One region of the Streptomyces sp. NPDC004658 genome, then DNA from elsewhere that is predicted to be linked to it. Evidence: riboswitches for the same ligand, from Rfam matches in the RefSeq annotation. Region 1 holds a riboswitch; the other holds the start of a gene.
The links. A riboswitch is a leader RNA that binds a small molecule or an ion and turns the genes downstream of it on or off. The one in region 1 is predicted to bind cobalamin.
Positions count from the first base shown of each region.

Region 2: another riboswitch for cobalamin. It lies ahead of ABZV94_RS11210 (ribonucleoside-diphosphate reductase subunit alpha); the one in region 1 lies ahead of ABZV94_RS30640 (HoxN/HupN/NixA family nickel/cobalt transporter).

Region 1 is NZ_JBEXKG010000123.1:15,851-23,468, reverse strand. Features, by position in the region: gene ABZV94_RS30645 (nucleoside hydrolase) at 1-887, shown strand, start outside; gene ABZV94_RS30640 (HoxN/HupN/NixA family nickel/cobalt transporter) at 891-1,973, opposite strand; cobalamin riboswitch at 2,001-2,183, opposite strand; gene ABZV94_RS30635 (metalloregulator ArsR/SmtB family transcription factor) at 2,265-2,615, shown strand; gene ABZV94_RS30630 (glycoside hydrolase family 13 protein) at 2,695-4,353, shown strand; gene ABZV94_RS30625 (DUF4142 domain-containing protein) at 4,350-5,108, opposite strand; gene ABZV94_RS30620 (DUF6445 family protein) at 5,334-6,020, shown strand; gene ABZV94_RS30615 (SDR family NAD(P)-dependent oxidoreductase) at 6,061-6,726, shown strand; gene ABZV94_RS30610 (MIP/aquaporin family protein) at 6,826-7,618, shown strand, end outside.
Region 2 is NZ_JBEXKG010000022.1:31,661-39,278, reverse strand. Features, by position in the region: gene ABZV94_RS11210 (ribonucleoside-diphosphate reductase subunit alpha) at 1-2,274, opposite strand, end outside; cobalamin riboswitch at 2,398-2,552, opposite strand; gene ABZV94_RS11205 (GNAT family N-acetyltransferase) at 2,575-3,081, opposite strand; gene mctP (monocarboxylate uptake permease MctP) at 3,155-4,783, opposite strand; gene ABZV94_RS11195 (DUF3311 domain-containing protein) at 4,780-5,043, opposite strand; gene ABZV94_RS11190 (GntR family transcriptional regulator) at 5,181-5,942, opposite strand; gene nagB (glucosamine-6-phosphate deaminase) at 6,155-6,940, opposite strand; gene ABZV94_RS11180 (SDR family oxidoreductase) at 7,065-7,618, opposite strand, start outside.

The DNA of each region.
Region 1 (7,618 bases):
TACGCCACCCGGGACTCGACCTGCGGGCGGTGACCTGCGTGGCCGGGAACACCGGCGTGGACGGGGTGGTCCGCAACACCCTCACCGTGCTGGAGCAGGCGGGCGCCCCCGACATCCCGGTGGCCCGGGGTGCCGAGCGCCCGCTGCTGGAGCCGGCCCGCCCGGCCCCGGTGCACGGCGCCGACGGCATGGGCGACCTGGGCCTGCCCGCGCCCACCCGGACTCCGGTGGACGTCGACGCCGTCACCCTCCTGCACCGGGAGATCCTGGCCTCCCCGCGCCCGGTGACGCTGATCCCGACCGCGCCGCTCACGAACATCGCCCTGCTGCTGCGGACCCACCCCGAGGTCACCCGGAACATCGAGCGGATCGTGTTCATGGGCGGGGCCGTGGCCACCGGGAACGCCACGCCGGTCGCGGAGTTCAACGTCTGGCACGACCCGGAGGCGGCGGCGATCCTGCTGACGGCCGGGGTGCCGATCACGATGTACGGCCTGGACGTCTTCCAGCAGGTCGTCGTGGACAGCCGCGAGGTCCACCGGCTGCGCGCGAGCGACGAGCCCGGCACCCGCCTGGCCGGTGAACTGCTCGCCCACCGGCCGGCCCACCAGGGGGAGCCGCCTCAGGCGGAGGAGGCGGGCGGCCTCGGCGACGCGGGCGCGGTGTGCGCGGTCGCCGACCCGCAGGGCATCACCACCCGCCTGCTCCCGGTCGAGGTCTGCCTCGCCCCCGGCCCCGCCCGGGGCCAGACGATCGTCGACCGCCGTCCGCGCCCCGGCGAGTCCGAGATCCACGAGGGCGGTCGCGAACGCGCCCTCGTGGACGTGGCGTTGGAGGTGGACGCCGACCGCTACGTGAAGCTGTACCTGGAGACGGTCGCGCGGTAGGCGCTACTCCGCGGCGGACGGGGAGACCGCCCAGCGCTCCTCGACCCGGGCGACCTTCCAGTACGCCAGCGCCGCCGCCCACACCAGCACGAACAGGCCGACGATGAGGTAGCCGACGTTGTCCAGGTCGAGGCCGGCGATCCAGCCGGTGATGTCGTCGTGCAGGGCGAACTTCTCGTGCAGGACGCCGACCAGCTCGATGGTGCCGATGAAGAAGGCGACGGCGATGGACAGGCCGGTGATGGCGAGGTTGTAGAAGACCTTGCGGACCGGGTTGGAGAACGCCCACTGGTAGGCGAAGTTCATGAACGTGCCGTCGAGGGTGTCGAACAGGCTCATCCCGGCCGCGAAGAGGAGGGGCAGACAGAGGACCGCGTACCAGGGCAGGCCCGCCGCCGCGCCCGAGCCCGCCATCACCATCAGCGTGACCTCGGTGGCCGTGTCGAAGCCGAGGCCGAACAGGAAGCCGAGCGGGTACATCTGCCCCGGCCGGGAGACGGACTTCGTGAGGCGGCCGAGGACGCGGTTCATGAACCCCCGGGAGTCCAGGTGCTGTTCCAGCTGCTTCTCGTCGTAGGCGCCCGCGCGCATCGCCCGGAAGACCTTCAGGATGCCCACGAGGGCGACCAGGTTGAGGGCGGCGATGAGGTAGAGGAACGTGCCGGAGATCGTCGTGCCGAGGAAGCCGAGCACCTGGTGGGTGGCGGAGCCCTCGTTCATGACCTTCCCGGCCAGCGAGGTGCCGCCCGCGATCAGCAGGGCCAGCAGCACCACCACGCTGGAGTGGCCGAGCGCGAACCAGAACCCCACCGACACCGGCCGCTTCCCGTCGGCCATCAGCTTCCGGGTGGTGTTGTCGATCGCCGCGATGTGGTCGGCGTCGAAGGCGTGCCGCATGCCGAGGGTGTAGGCGGTGACGCCCAGCCCGATCCCGAACGCGTCGGAGCCGACCTTGTAGTGCTCGGGCGCGACGAGCAGACAGAGGATGCCGAAGGCGACGACGTGCAGGGCGACGATCACCGCCATCAGCCCGACTGTCTTGACGGTGTCCTCGCGTCGCCAGCGGAAGGACGCGGCATCGGCCATGGGTTCACGCTCCAGCACCTCGTGGATCACTTCGTGAGCTGCCGTGGCCGGTCTCCTGGCTTACGGGTCGTGCGTCCGCCGTCCCTGCCTTCCCGGTCTGCGACCAGTGGCCCGGCGATGCCGGACGGAACGGGAACTCCCCGATCACAGTGGCGAGGGCCGCGTCGACCTTGCATCGACTTCCCGAACACCACGGCCCGCCCACCGTAGAGGGGCACGCGGTTTCCTGCATAGCTGCGTACCTGCGCAGGTATCGAAGATCACAAAGAGGGGGCCTGCCAGACTGGCCCCATGCATCTCGTGCCTGCCGACCGAGCCGACCGTCGTTCCATCGACGGCCACCGGGTGTGTGAGGCGATCGCCGCCATCGGTGAGGCGGGGCGTCTGCGCACCTGGGCCGACCGCTTCTCGCTGCTCGCCGACGCCAACCGGCTGGCGCTGCTGGTGGCGCTGTACCGCACCGGGCCGCTCGCCGTGTCCGACCTCGCCATCGCCACCGGGATGAACGACCCCGCCGTCTCCCAGGCGCTGCGGCTGCTGCGGGCGGCCGGGGTCGTGGCGGGGGAGAAGGAGGGGCGCGTGGTGCGGTACCGGGTGGTGGACGCGGACGTGCGGGGGCTGTTGGAGCACTGCGTCGGCTGAACGGCCGCGAAAGGTTCCCTTTCCGGGCAAGGTGGACAGATACAGATTCCGTACTGTCGTCCGTCCCCTGGGAGCCCGTATGGCAGACCTCTTTCCGGACCTCTCGTCCAGGAAGCCCGACTGGTGGCGGCAGGCCGTCATCTACCAGGTCTACCCCCGCAGTTTCGCCGACGCCGACGGTGACGGCCTCGGCGACCTCCGGGGCGTCGCCGAGCGGCTGGGCCATCTCGCCGCCCTCGGCGTGGACGCCCTGTGGCTGAGCCCCTTCTACCCCTCCGAACTCGCCGACGGCGGCTACGACGTGATCGACCCGCGCGGTGTCGACGAGCGGCTCGGCACCCTGGACGACTTCGACGCCCTGGTGGCCGAGGCCCACCGGCTCGGGCTCAAGGTCGTCGTGGACATCGTTCCCAATCACACCTCCCATCTGCACCCGTGGTTCCAGGAGGCGCTGCGTGCCGGGCCCGGCTCCGCCGCCCGGGAGCGGTACGTCTTCCGGCCGGGGCGCGGCGCGCGCGGTGAACTGCCGCCCAGCGACTGGCAGTCCGTGTTCGGCGGCAGCGCCTGGCGGCGGGTGCCCGACGGGGAGTGGTACCTGCACCTGTTCGCCCCGGAACAGCCCGACCTCAACTGGGACAACGAGGAGGTCCGCGCCGACTTCCGCTCGACCCTGCGGTTCTGGTCCGACCGGGGCGTGGACGGCTTCCGCGTGGACGTCGCCCACGGCCTGGCCAAGGACCTCACCGAGCCGCTGCGGGACGTCGGCGGCATCGGCGCCACCGGCGAGCAGGCCCTGCCGCTGGTGCCGCCCGGCAGCCACCCGTACTGGGACCGGGACGAGGTCCACGAGATCTACCGCGACTGGCGCAAGATCTTCGACGCCTACAGCCCGCCGCGCACCGCCGTCGCCGAGGCCTGGGTCCCCGGCGCCCGCCGCGCCCTGTACGCCCGCCCCGACGAACTCGGCCAGGCCTTCAACTTCGAGTACCTGGAGGCGGGCTGGGACGCCGAGGAGCTGCGGGACGTCATCACCGACTCGCTGGTCACGGCCCGGGCCGCCGGCGCCTCCGCGACCTGGGTGCTGTCCAACCACGACGTCGTACGCCACGCCTCCCGGCTCATGCTGCCGCCCGGCACCGACCCGGCGGCCTGGCTGCTGTCCGGCGGCACCGCGCCCGCGATCGACACGGCGGCCGGGCTGCGCCGGGCTCGGGCGGCGACCCTGCTGATGCTGGCGCTGCCCGGTTCGGCGTACCTCTACCAGGGGGAGGAACTCGGTCTGCCCGAGGTCGCCGACCTGCCCACCGAGGTCCTCCAGGACCCGATCTGGGAGCAGACCGGCCACGTCCGCAAGGGCCGCGACGGCTGCCGGGTGCCCCTGCCGTGGACGACGACCGGACCGTCGTACGGCTTCGGGCCCGGGCCCGGCTGGCTGCCGCAGCCGGCGTCCTTCGCGGCGTACGCCGTCGAGGCGCAGGCCGGCGCCGAGGGCTCCACGCTGGAGCTGTACCGCGCGGCCCTGCGGCTGCGCCGCAAGGTCCTCCAGGGCGAGACGCTGACCTGGACGCCGGACGCGCCCGCCGGTGTCCTGGACTTCCGCCGCACCGAGGCCTGGCGGAACGTCACCAACCTCGGCACCGAAGCGGTCCCGCTGCCGCCGGGCGACGTCCTGCTGAGCAGCGGCCCGCTGCCCGAGGGCGGGGAGCTGCCGCCGGACACCACCGTGTGGCTGGCCTAACCGGCCGAGGGAACGGGGCTGGGGGTGACGCCACCGCCCGTGCCGGCACCGCCCGTGCCACCGCCGAGGCCGCTGAGGTCCAGCGGCGTGGACGTGGCGGTGGGCGGCGGGGTGAGCACCACCTCCGGCTGGCCGGCCGCCGGGGCCGGCGGCGTCAGGTCGGACGAGGGGAGCTTCGGCGGGGTGGTCTGGTTGAAGAGGGTCTGGTCGAAGTCGACCAGGCCCGTCTTCTCCATCACCGTCATGTGGTCCAGGACGGTGTCGTTGGCCTGGTCCGCGAGGGCCCGCACCAGCGAGTTCTTGGTGGTGGAGCGGATCTTCGCGATCGTGTTGAAGATGGAGCCGTGCGTCATCCGCAGGATGTTGGCGAAGTCGGTGTCGAACTGCTTGCCGCTCTCGCCCTGCAACTGGTTGACGAAGCCCACCTGTTGCGGACTCGCCACGTTGGGCAGCGTGATGTTGAGCATGGGGGCGATCTTGCGGCAGGAGGCGTCCAGCGCGGCGTGCCCGTCGACCAGGTGCTCGCTGGCCGTCTTGACCCCCTTGGTGGAGCCCTTCTGCAACCCGATCTGGCCGAGCGGGTACTCCCACAGGCCGGCCGCCCGCACCTTGACCACGAAGTCCCGGTCGGCCTCCGTCAGCGGCCCCCACTGGGTCTGCGCGATGATCCGCGACTGTGAGCTGGAGACCGTGCTCAGCCCCAGCATGCTCGGGTAGGCGAGGGCCGCGAGGGTCAGGGCCATCGCACCGCCCACGAAGAGAGTTCCCGTCGCGTTCCGCGAAAAGCGCACCGTTCCTCCTGCCTGTGGGTCCCGCCCGTGGTTCGGACGCACAGCAGTACGGATGCGGGGGCCGTTCGTATCAGTGCTCGCGGGTAAAGAATCTCCCGGGCGCGGTTGGCGGAAGGTTGACCGCTCCCCGGCACAAGGTTGACCGCTCCCCGGGAGAAGGCAGACCGGGCCGCCCCCTAGATTCGCCGCATGCCCCCACCCTCACCGCCCAGGCCCCCCGCCGCGCTGCCCGTCCTGCCCTACCGCAAGCCCACCAGGGGCCGCGACTACTGGGTGCTGGACGACGTCCTGCCGGACGTCGACGCCGTGCGGGAGCGGTGCCTGGCCAAGGACGACTGGGTCGAGGGGTATCCGTACACCTCCGAGACCTGGCCCGGCCTGCGTGCCATGCCCGGCCTGGAGCCGGGTGAACTCGCCCGGATCGAGCGGCTGGTCAGGAAGGCGACCGGGGCGAAGGAGCTGTGGGTGCAGCGGGCGCCCGGCGGCGGCACCCTCAACCACAACTGCGTCCAGGTGGTCGGCGAGGGCGAGAGCGAGCCCCGCCCGCACACCGACTCCCGCGCGCTGTGCCGGTACGCGGCCGTGCTCTACCTCAACCCGGGAGTCCCCAAGGACTGCGGGACCGCCTTCTACCGCCAGTCGCTGCCCGGCGGCCGGCTCGGCGGCAACATCGTCCAGGCCCCCCACACCAACCTGGTCGAGGCGCTGGGGACGCGGTACGTCCCGGCGGACCACTTCGAGGAGGACGTCCGCGTCCCGCACCGGTACAACCGGCTGCTGCTCTACCACGCCAACCTGGTGCACAGCGCGACCGGCTACTTCGGCCGGACGCTGGAGGACAAGCGGATGACGGCGGTGTTCTTCTGGATGGCCTGACCGGTGTGAGGAGGCCGGCTGCGCGGTACGGATGACCGGTATGAGCAGTGTCGCCATCGTGGGAGCCGGACCGGGGCTCGGCACCGCCGTCGCGCGGCGGTTCGGGCGGGAGGGGTTCGCCGTCGGGCTCGTCGCCCGGGACCGGGGGCGGCTGGACGCGATCGCCGACGCGCTCGCGGCCGAGGGCGTCACCGCCCGCGGGTTCGCCGCCGACGTGCGCCGGCCCGAGCAGCTCGCCGCGGCGCTGGGCGAGCTGGCCGACGCCCTCGGGACCGTGGAGGTGCTCCAGTACAGCCCGGTGCCGCACCGCGACTTCATGCGGCCCGTGCTGGAGACCCGGCACCGGGACCTGGTGGGGCCGATCGAGTTCTCCGTGTACGGGCCGGTGGCCGCCGTGCAGCAGGTGCTGCCGGGCATGCGGCGGCTCGGGCGCGGGACGATCCTGTTCGTCAACGGCGGGAGCGCCGCCGTACCCCATCCCGAGCGGGCCGGCACCTCGATCGCCTTCGCGGCGGAGAGCGCGTACGGCCACCTGCTGCACGACCGGCTGGCGGGCGAGGGGATCCATGTCGCCCAGCTGATCATTCCCGGGGCCATCACAGCGGGTCACGCGCGCAAGGACCCGGAGGCGCTCGCGGACAGGCTGTGGGCCCTGCACGAGGAGCGGCACGGGTTCCGGCACTACGCCGACGACCTCGACAGCTGACCGGCCGCTGACCGTTCGGAGGCGGTCACCCTGCGGGGAGTGACGTTGTGAGCCAATATGGGGCTATTGGCCGCTTTGCTCTCTTCAGAGGGGGCCTCCATGGCTGTCGAAATACCCCCGCTCGTCAAACCGTCACGGCTCAGGAGCCGGGGCGGGCTGCTGGGCGAGTGCCTGGCGGAGTTCCTCGGAACCCTCGTCCTCATCGCCTTCGGCTGCGGCGTGGTCGCGATGGCGGTAGCGGCACTGCCCGGCTCGGGCCGGGCCGCCACCCCCACCACGATCTTCCTGGCAGCCGGCGACTGGCTCCTGATCACCTGGGGCTGGGCGCTGGCCGTCGTCTTCGGCGTCTACGTGGCCGGCGGCGTCAGCGGCGCCCACCTCAACCCGGCCGTGACCCTGGCCATGGCCCTGCGCCGCGGCTTCCCCTGGCTCAAGGTGCTGCCGTACTGGTTCGCACAGGTCGTCGGGGCCCTCACCGGCGCCGCGCTGGTCTACCTGGTCTACCACAACGCGATCGCCGCCTACGACAGCACGGTGACGGGACCGAAGGTGAACGGGCACACGAACGCCACGTTCTCGATCTTCGCGACGTTCCCGGCCCCCTACTTCCACGGCGGCATCTGGGGACCGCTGATCGACCAGATCGTCGGCACGGCCTTCCTGCTCATGCTGATCGCGGCCGTGATCGACCTGCGCAACCAGGCCGTGAAGGCCAACCTCGCCCCGCTGATCGTGGGCTTCGTCGTCGCCGCGATCGGCATGTCCTACGGCGCGAACGCCGGCTACGCCATCAACCCGGCCCGCGACTTCGGACCGCGCCTGTTCACGTACGCGGCGGGCTGGGACAGCCTGGCGTTCCCGGGGAGCGTGGCCGGCTCGTTCAGCGCCTACT
Region 2 (7,618 bases), on a different contig from region 1:
GGCTCGGGCGGCGCGGGCGATCCTCGTCGCGGGGCGCGAACGCAGGTAGTACGTGGTCTTCAGGCCCTGCTTCCAGGCGTAGGCGTACATCGAGGAGAGCTTGCCGATGGTGGGCGTCTCCATGAAGAGGTTGAGGGACTGGCCCTGGTCGAGGAAGGGCGTGCGGGCGGCGGCCATGTCGATCAGGCCGCGCTGGGGGATCTCCCAGGCGGTGCGGTACAGCTTGCGCACGTTGTCGGGGATCCAGGGGAAGTCCTGGATCGAGCCGTTGGAGTCGCGCAGGGCCTCGCGGGTGCGGGCGTCCCAGACGCCGAGGTCCTTCAGGTCCTGCACGAGGTAGGAGTTGACCTGGAGGAACTCCCCCGAGAGGGTCTCGCGCTTGAACAGGTTGGACACCTGCGGCTCGATGCACTCGTACACCCCCGCGATCGACGCGATCGTGGCCGTCGGCGCGATCGCGAGCAGCAGCGCGTTGCGCATGCCCGTCTCCGCGATCCGCTCGCGGAGGGCGTCCCAGCGCTCGGGCCAGCTCGGCTCGACGTCGTAGTGGTCGGGGTGGAGGACGCCCCGGGCGGCGCGGGTCTGGTCCCAGGCGGGCAGCGGGCCGTTGCGTTCGGCGAGGTCGGCGGAGGTCTCGTAGGCGGCGAGCATGATCCGCTCGGCGATACGGGTCGACAGGGCCTTGGCCTCGGCCGAGTCGAAGGGGAGGCGGAGTTTGAAGAAGACGTCCTGCAAGCCCATCGCCCCCAGGCCGACCGGGCGCCACCGGGCGTTGGAGCGGCCCGCCTGCTCGGTCGGGTAGAAGTTGATGTCGACCACGCGGTCCAGGAAGGTCACGGCCGTGCGGACCGTCTCGTCCAGCCGCTCCCAGTCGATGTCCCCCGTCGCCGCGTCCACGAACGCGCCGAGGTTGACGGAGCCGAGGTTGCAGACGGCTGTTTCGCCGTCGTTGGTGACCTCCAGGATCTCGGTGCAGAGGTTGGAGGAGTGGATGACGTTGCCGGGCTCGGCGGTCTGGTTGGCGGTGCGGTTGGCGGCGTCCTTGAAGGTCATCCAGCCGTTGCCGGTCTGGGCGAGGGTGCGCATCATCCGGCCGTACAGCTCCCGCGCCGGGATGGTCTTCTTCGCCAGGCCCGCCGCTTCGGCCCTGCGGTAGGCGGCGTCGAACTCCTCGCCCCACAGGTCGACCAGTTCGGGCACGTCGGCGGGGGAGAACAGCGACCACGGCCCGTCGGCGTCGACCCGGCGCATGAACTCGTCCGGGATCCAGTGCGCGAGGTTGAGGTTGTGGGTGCGTCGGGCGTCCTCGCCGGTGTTGTCCCGCAGCTCCAGGAACTCCTCGATGTCGGAGTGCCAGGTCTCCAGGTAGACCGCCGCCGCGCCCTTGCGCCGGCCGCCCTGGTTCACCGCCGCGACCGAGGCGTCCAGGGTCTTCAGGAACGGCACGATCCCGTTGGAGTGCCCGTTCGTCCCCCGGATCAGCGAACCGCGCGAGCGGATGCGCGAGTAGGACAGGCCGATGCCCCCGGCGTGCTTCGACAGCCGGGCGACCTGGTGGTAGCGGTCGTAGATGGAGTCCAGCTCGTCCAGCGGCGAGTCGAGCAGGTAGCAGGACGACATCTGCGGGTGGCGCGTACCGGAGTTGAACAGGGTGGGGGAGGACGGCAGGTAGTCCAGGCGGCTCATCAGGCCGTACAGCGCGGCCACTTCGTCCACGGAGCGGGTCGTGTCGTCCTCGGCGAGACCGCTCGCCACGCGCAGCATGAAGTGCTGCGGGGTTTCCACGACCTTGCGCGTGATCGGGTGACGCAGCAGGTAGCGACTGTGCAGGGTGCGCAGGCCGAAGTAGCCGAACCGGTCGTCCGCCGCACGGTCGACCAGTGCGTCGAGGCGCTCGGCGTGCAGCCGTACGAACTCGGCGGTGCGGTCGGCGATCAGGCCCTCGCGGTGGCCGACCGCGATCGACTCGGTGAAGGACGTCACGCCCTGCGAGGCGGCCTCGTCCCGGATCGCGCGGGTCAGCAGCCGGGCGGCCAGCTTCGAGTACGCGGGGTCCTCGGAGATCAGACCGGCGGCGGCCTCCGTGGCCAGCTCCCGCAGCTCCGCCTCGTCGGCCCGGGCGGACCGGCCGCGCAGCGCGGCGGCGGCGACCCGGCCCGGGTCGGCGTCCGGCAGGTCGGCGGTCAGCTCGGTCAGGGTCCGCAGCAGCGCGGCACCGGGACCGTCGGTCTCCGGCTCGCTGACGGAAGCCGGGTCGGCTGGCGCGATGGTCACGTGGGGCACTCCCTCGCTCGGCACAGGGCCTGGCGGAGGGCAGGGGGCAGCCACGAGCGCGCACGGCGTCGCGTCCACCGGCCCACTCCACGAGGCCCGGACGTCAGAACCACCCGGGCCTGGACGGCCGGGTGCACCGCCGGCAGGTCTTCGGACTCGACAGGCGTGCGGAGGCACGCGAGTACACCGTTGCGGGACAGTTCCGGATTGGCACCGGATTCCCCTGCGACGACAGCGAGGATGAGCATACATCTAGTGCCGGGCTGCCACATCACCCCCAGATGTAGTGTCGGCCCGGTCTCAGAGGGGCAACTCGTACGCGAGGAGGGTGAGGTCGTCCCGGCCCGGCAGGGGATTCCAGTCCCGCTCGGGGGCGCGGACGAAACCGAGGCGGGCGTAGAGGCGGTGGGCGGCGTGCATCGTCCGCTGGGTCGAGAGGACCACGCGGACACAGCCCTCGGTGGCCCGCGCCCGCCCGACGCAGGCCCGCACCAGCGCCTGGCCGGCACCCTGGCCCCGGGCCGCGGGGGCGACCGCGAGCATGCGGATCTCCGCCTCCCCCGGCCCCGCTATGTCGGTCATGGGGCCGCCGGAGCGGGCGAAGGTGACCCCGCCGAGGAGGACGCCGTCGCGGACGGCCACGAGGACGTCCGCGGCGGCGGCCCGCTTGGCCACGTCACGCAGCTCGCCGAGGTACCAGCCGCTCTCGTCGAAGGCGAGCAGGCCGTCGCCGCGGTAGGCCTGGGCGGTGATCTCGCCCAGGTCGCCGTACTCGTCGGGAGCGGCCTTCCGGATCACGAGGTCCATGACGCCGAGTGTGCCGGACGGGTACGACAACGGGCCGCCGGATCCCCTCCGGCGGCCCGTCGAGCGACGCTGCCTAGTGACCGGCGCCCGCGGTCGCCGGCGGCAGTTCCACCTGGACACCGGGGTCGCCGGCGTCCGCCGTGTAGTCCTCCGGCCTCGTCTCGTCGACGCCCTCAGGGGCCTTCACGGCCTTCAGGACGAAGGTGAGGACCACGGTCACCAGGAGGTTCAGGACGAACGCCGTCAGACCGATGTAGCCGATCTCCCCGATGCCGGGGATCTCCTTGGCGTTGCCGCCGAAGTGCTTCTGCGTCGGCGAGGCGATGCCGTAGGCCGCGACCGTGCCGTAGACCATGCCGACCGCCCAGCCGGCGAGCAGCGCCCAGCGGTGGAACCAGCGGGTGAACAGACCGCCGACCAGGGCCGGGAAGGTCTGCAGGATCCAGATGCCGCCCAGCAGCTGGAAGTTGATCGCGACCGTCTTGTCCATGGTGAGGACGAAGACCAGCGCGCCCACCTTCACCAGCAGCGAGACCAGCTTGGAGACGCGGGTCTCCTGCTCCGGCGTCGCGTCGGGCTTGATGAAGTCCTTGTAGATGTTGCGGGTGAACAGGTTCGCCGCCGCGATGGACATGATCGCCGCCGGGACCAGCGCGCCGATACCGATCGCCGCGAACGCCACGCCCGCGAACCAGTCCGGGAACATGTCCTCGAACAGCTGCGGGATGGCCAGCTGGCCGTTGGTGACCTTCACGCCGGCCGCGATCGCCATGAACCCGAGCAGCGCCAGCAGGCCCAGCATGAGGGAGTACAGCGGCAGGATGGTGGTGTTGCGGCGGATCACCTCACGGCTCCTGGCGGACAGGGTCGCGGTGATCGAGTGCGGGTACATGAACAGCGCGAGCGCGGAGCCGAGCGCCAGCGTGGCGTACGTCCACTGGTTCGCCTCCCCCGGCGCCAGCGCCCCGCGCGGCTTGCCGGTGGCCGGATTCACCTGGCTGAACGCCTCACCCGCCTTGGCGAAGATGTCGTCGAACCCGCCCAGCTTGATCGGGATGTAGATGATCGCCACCGCGATGACGATGTAGATCAGGGTGTCCTTGACGAACGCGATCAGCGCCGGGGCACGCAGTCCGGAGGAGTAGGTGTAGGCCGCCAGCACGCCGAAGGCGATGAGCAGCGGCAGGTCCTTCACGAACCAGTTGGTGTTCTCGCCGCCGCCGACGCCCATCACGTCCAGCACCGCCTGGATGCCGACGAGCTGGAGCGCGATGTACGGCATCGTCGCCAGGATGCCGGTCACCGCCACCGCCAGCGACAGGCCCTTCGAGCCGAACCGGCCGCGCACGAAGTCGGAGGTGGTCACGTAGCCGTGCTTGTGCGAGACCGACCACATGCGCGGCAGGAACGTGAAGATCAGCGGGTACACCAGGATCGTGTACGGCACCGCGAAGAACCCGGCCGCGCCCGCCGCGTAGATCGCCGCCGGGACGGCGACGAAGGTGTAGGCCGTGTACAGGTCGCCACCGAGCAGGAACCAGGTGATCCAGGTGCCGAAGGACCGGCCGCCCAGACCCCACTCGTCCAGCGAGTGCTCGTTCTCGGCCCTGCGCCAGCGCGCGGCCAGGAAGCCCATGACCGTGACGGCCAGGAAGAAGAAGATGAAGACGCCGAGCGCGACGCCGTTGACGCCGTCCTTCACTGCGCGGCACCCCCCTTCGTGTCCTTGCGGGAGCGCTGGTCACGCTGCCAGAGCTTGTACGCCAGCATGGTGAGCGCGGTGGAGATCAGCACCCAGAGCATCTGGTACCAGTAGAAGAACGGGATCCCGATGAACGCGGGATCCGTCTTGGCGTACGAGCCGACCCACAGCATCGCCACGAAGGGCGCGACGAGACACAGGGCGATGATCACCCTGGCCGGTGTCACCACCGGTGGTCTCACTTCAGGCGTTTCGGACATGCCACGGCTCCGTCCCCTCGCTGATCACCTGTGTAATGCGCAGGCAATCTAGGTGACGGTGTCGGCGGAGAGGAAGACCTCGTCCGCATATCGGTATATCGATTCAGCGAACGTGCCGGGCTCCGGCCGGCCGGCGCCTAGTCCGCAGGCCGCTTGAGCCGGGCCACGAACTTGTACCGGTCCCCGCGGTACACCGACCGCACCCACTCCACCGGCTTGCCCTCGCGGTCCAGCGAGTGCCGGGAGAGCATCAGCATCGGCAGGCCCACGTCGGTCCCGAGCAGCCCGGCCTCACGCGGCGTGGCCAGGGAGGTCTCGATGGTCTCCTCGGCCTCGGCGAGGTGGACGTCGTAGACCTCGGCGAGCGCGGTGTACAGGGACGTGTACTTCGCCAGCGAGCGCCTGAGGGCCGGGAAGCGCTTGGCCGACAGGTGAGTGGTCTCGATGGCCATCGGCTCGCCGTTGGCCATGCGCAGCCGCTCGATGCGCAGCACCCGCCCGCCGGCCGTGATGTCGAGCAGCTCGGCGAGCCGGTCGTCGGCGGTGACGTACCCGATGTCCAGCAGCTGCGAGGTCGGCTCCAGCCCCTGCGCGCGCATGTCCTCCGTGTAGGAGGTGAGCTGCAGCGCCTGGGAGACCTTGGGCTTGGCCACGAAGGTGCCCTTGCCCTGGATGCGTTCGAGCCGGCCTTCCACGACCAGTTCCTGAAGGGCCTGGCGCACCGTGGTGCGGGAGGTGTCGAACTCGGCGGCCAGCGTGCGCTCGGGCGGGACCGGGGTGCCCGGCGCCTGCGTGTCCGTCATGTCGAGCAGGTGCTTCTTCAAGCGGTAGTACTTCGGCACGCGCGCGGTACGGGTGGTGCCGGCCTCGTTCTCCGCACTGCTGACGTCGGTGCTCATGCTCTGCCTTCCCGGCTCCGAATGCCGAAAGCGACCGACATCCCCATCGGCCACGGCTCACATCGTGGCACGGGTTGTCGTGTCAGCACTCCACCCGCACGCTCCGTGATCTCCTCTATATACCGTTGCGCCCGCTGTTGGTCTAGTCCATCGGGAGGGTGAGCCCGGCGGCCCCGCGCGGCCGGGGCCGCCCCCTGCCGGGCCCCCGGGTTCTAGATCCCCTGCCAGTCCGGCTTGTTGGCGTACGTGTGCCGGAAGTAGTCCGCCAGCTTCAGCTTGGACGCGGCGGCCTCGTCGGCGACCACCGTGGCGTGCGGGTGGAGCTGGAGCGCGGAGGCCGGGCAGACGGCCGCCACCGGGCCCTCGACGGTCGCGGCGACCGCGTCCGCCTTGCCCTCGCCGGTCGCCAGCAGCACCAGGTGGCGGGCTTCCAGGATGGTGCCGATGCCCTGGGTGATGACGTGGTGCGGCACCTGCTCGATGTCACCGTCGAAGAAGCGGGCGTTGTCGATGCGCGTCTGCTCCGTCAGCGTCTTGATCCGGGTGCGCGAGGCGAGCGAGGAGCACGGCTCGTTGAACCCGATGTGCCCGTCGGTCCCGATGCCGAGCAGTTGCAGGTCCACACCGCCGGCCTCGGCGAGCGCCCGGTCGTACGCCTCGCACGCCGCCTGGACGTCCTCGGCGGTGCCGTCCGGACCCATGAACGCCTCCATGCCTATGCCCAGCGGCTCCAGCACCTCGCGGCGCAGTACCGAGCGGTAGGACTCGGGGTGGTTCGCGGGCAGTCCCACGTACTCGTCGAGCTGGGCGATCCGCGCCCGTGAGGCGTCCACCACGCCCGAGCGCACCTTGGCGGCCAGTGCCTGGTAGACGGGCAGCGGGGTGGAGCCGGTGGCCACGCCGAGCAGGGCGTCGGGCTTGCGTCGCAGCAGCTGGGCCATGGCCTCGGCGATCAGCTCGCCGCCCGCCGCGGCGTCCGGAACGATGACAACTTCCACGCTGGGCCTGCCGTTCTGGAGAGGGCTCTGTGCGTCTCTATGTGGTTTAGACCAATCTAACAGAATCGGCCTTCGAGAGCGCGTGGGGCGTGGAAGACGGGCGGGGGCGCGGGGCGGGGATTCCTCAGGTGAGGGAGCCTCCCGTCGCGTCCAGCCAGTGCCCGGTCACCCACCGGCCGTCCTCCGAGACCAGGAAGGCCACCACGTCGGCGATGTCCGCCGGCGCGCCCACCCGGCCCAGGGCCGAGTAGCCCGCCGCCCGCTGCCACGCCTCGTCGCTCGCGCGCAGCCAGGAGGCGTTGACGTCCGTGTCCACGATGCCGGGCGCCACCGAGTTCACCGTGATCCCGCGGGGGCCGAGCACCTTCGACAGGTCCCGGGTGAAGACGTCCAGAGCCGCCTTCGTCATCGAGTACGCCATGAGGTCGGGCATGGCGGCGGTCCGGGAGAGGCCGGACGATATGGTCACCACCCGCCCGCCGTCCCGCAGGCGCTCCGCCCCGAGCCGGGTGAGGAAGAACGGGGCCTTCACGTTCACGGCGAAGAGCCGGTCGTACTCCTCCTCGCCGATCTCCGCGAACGGGTGGGCGGTGCCGATGCCCGCGTTGTGCACGAGGATGTCCAGTCCGTCCGCGTGCCGGTCGAACTCCGCCCACAGCCGCTCGGCGTCCCCGGGCG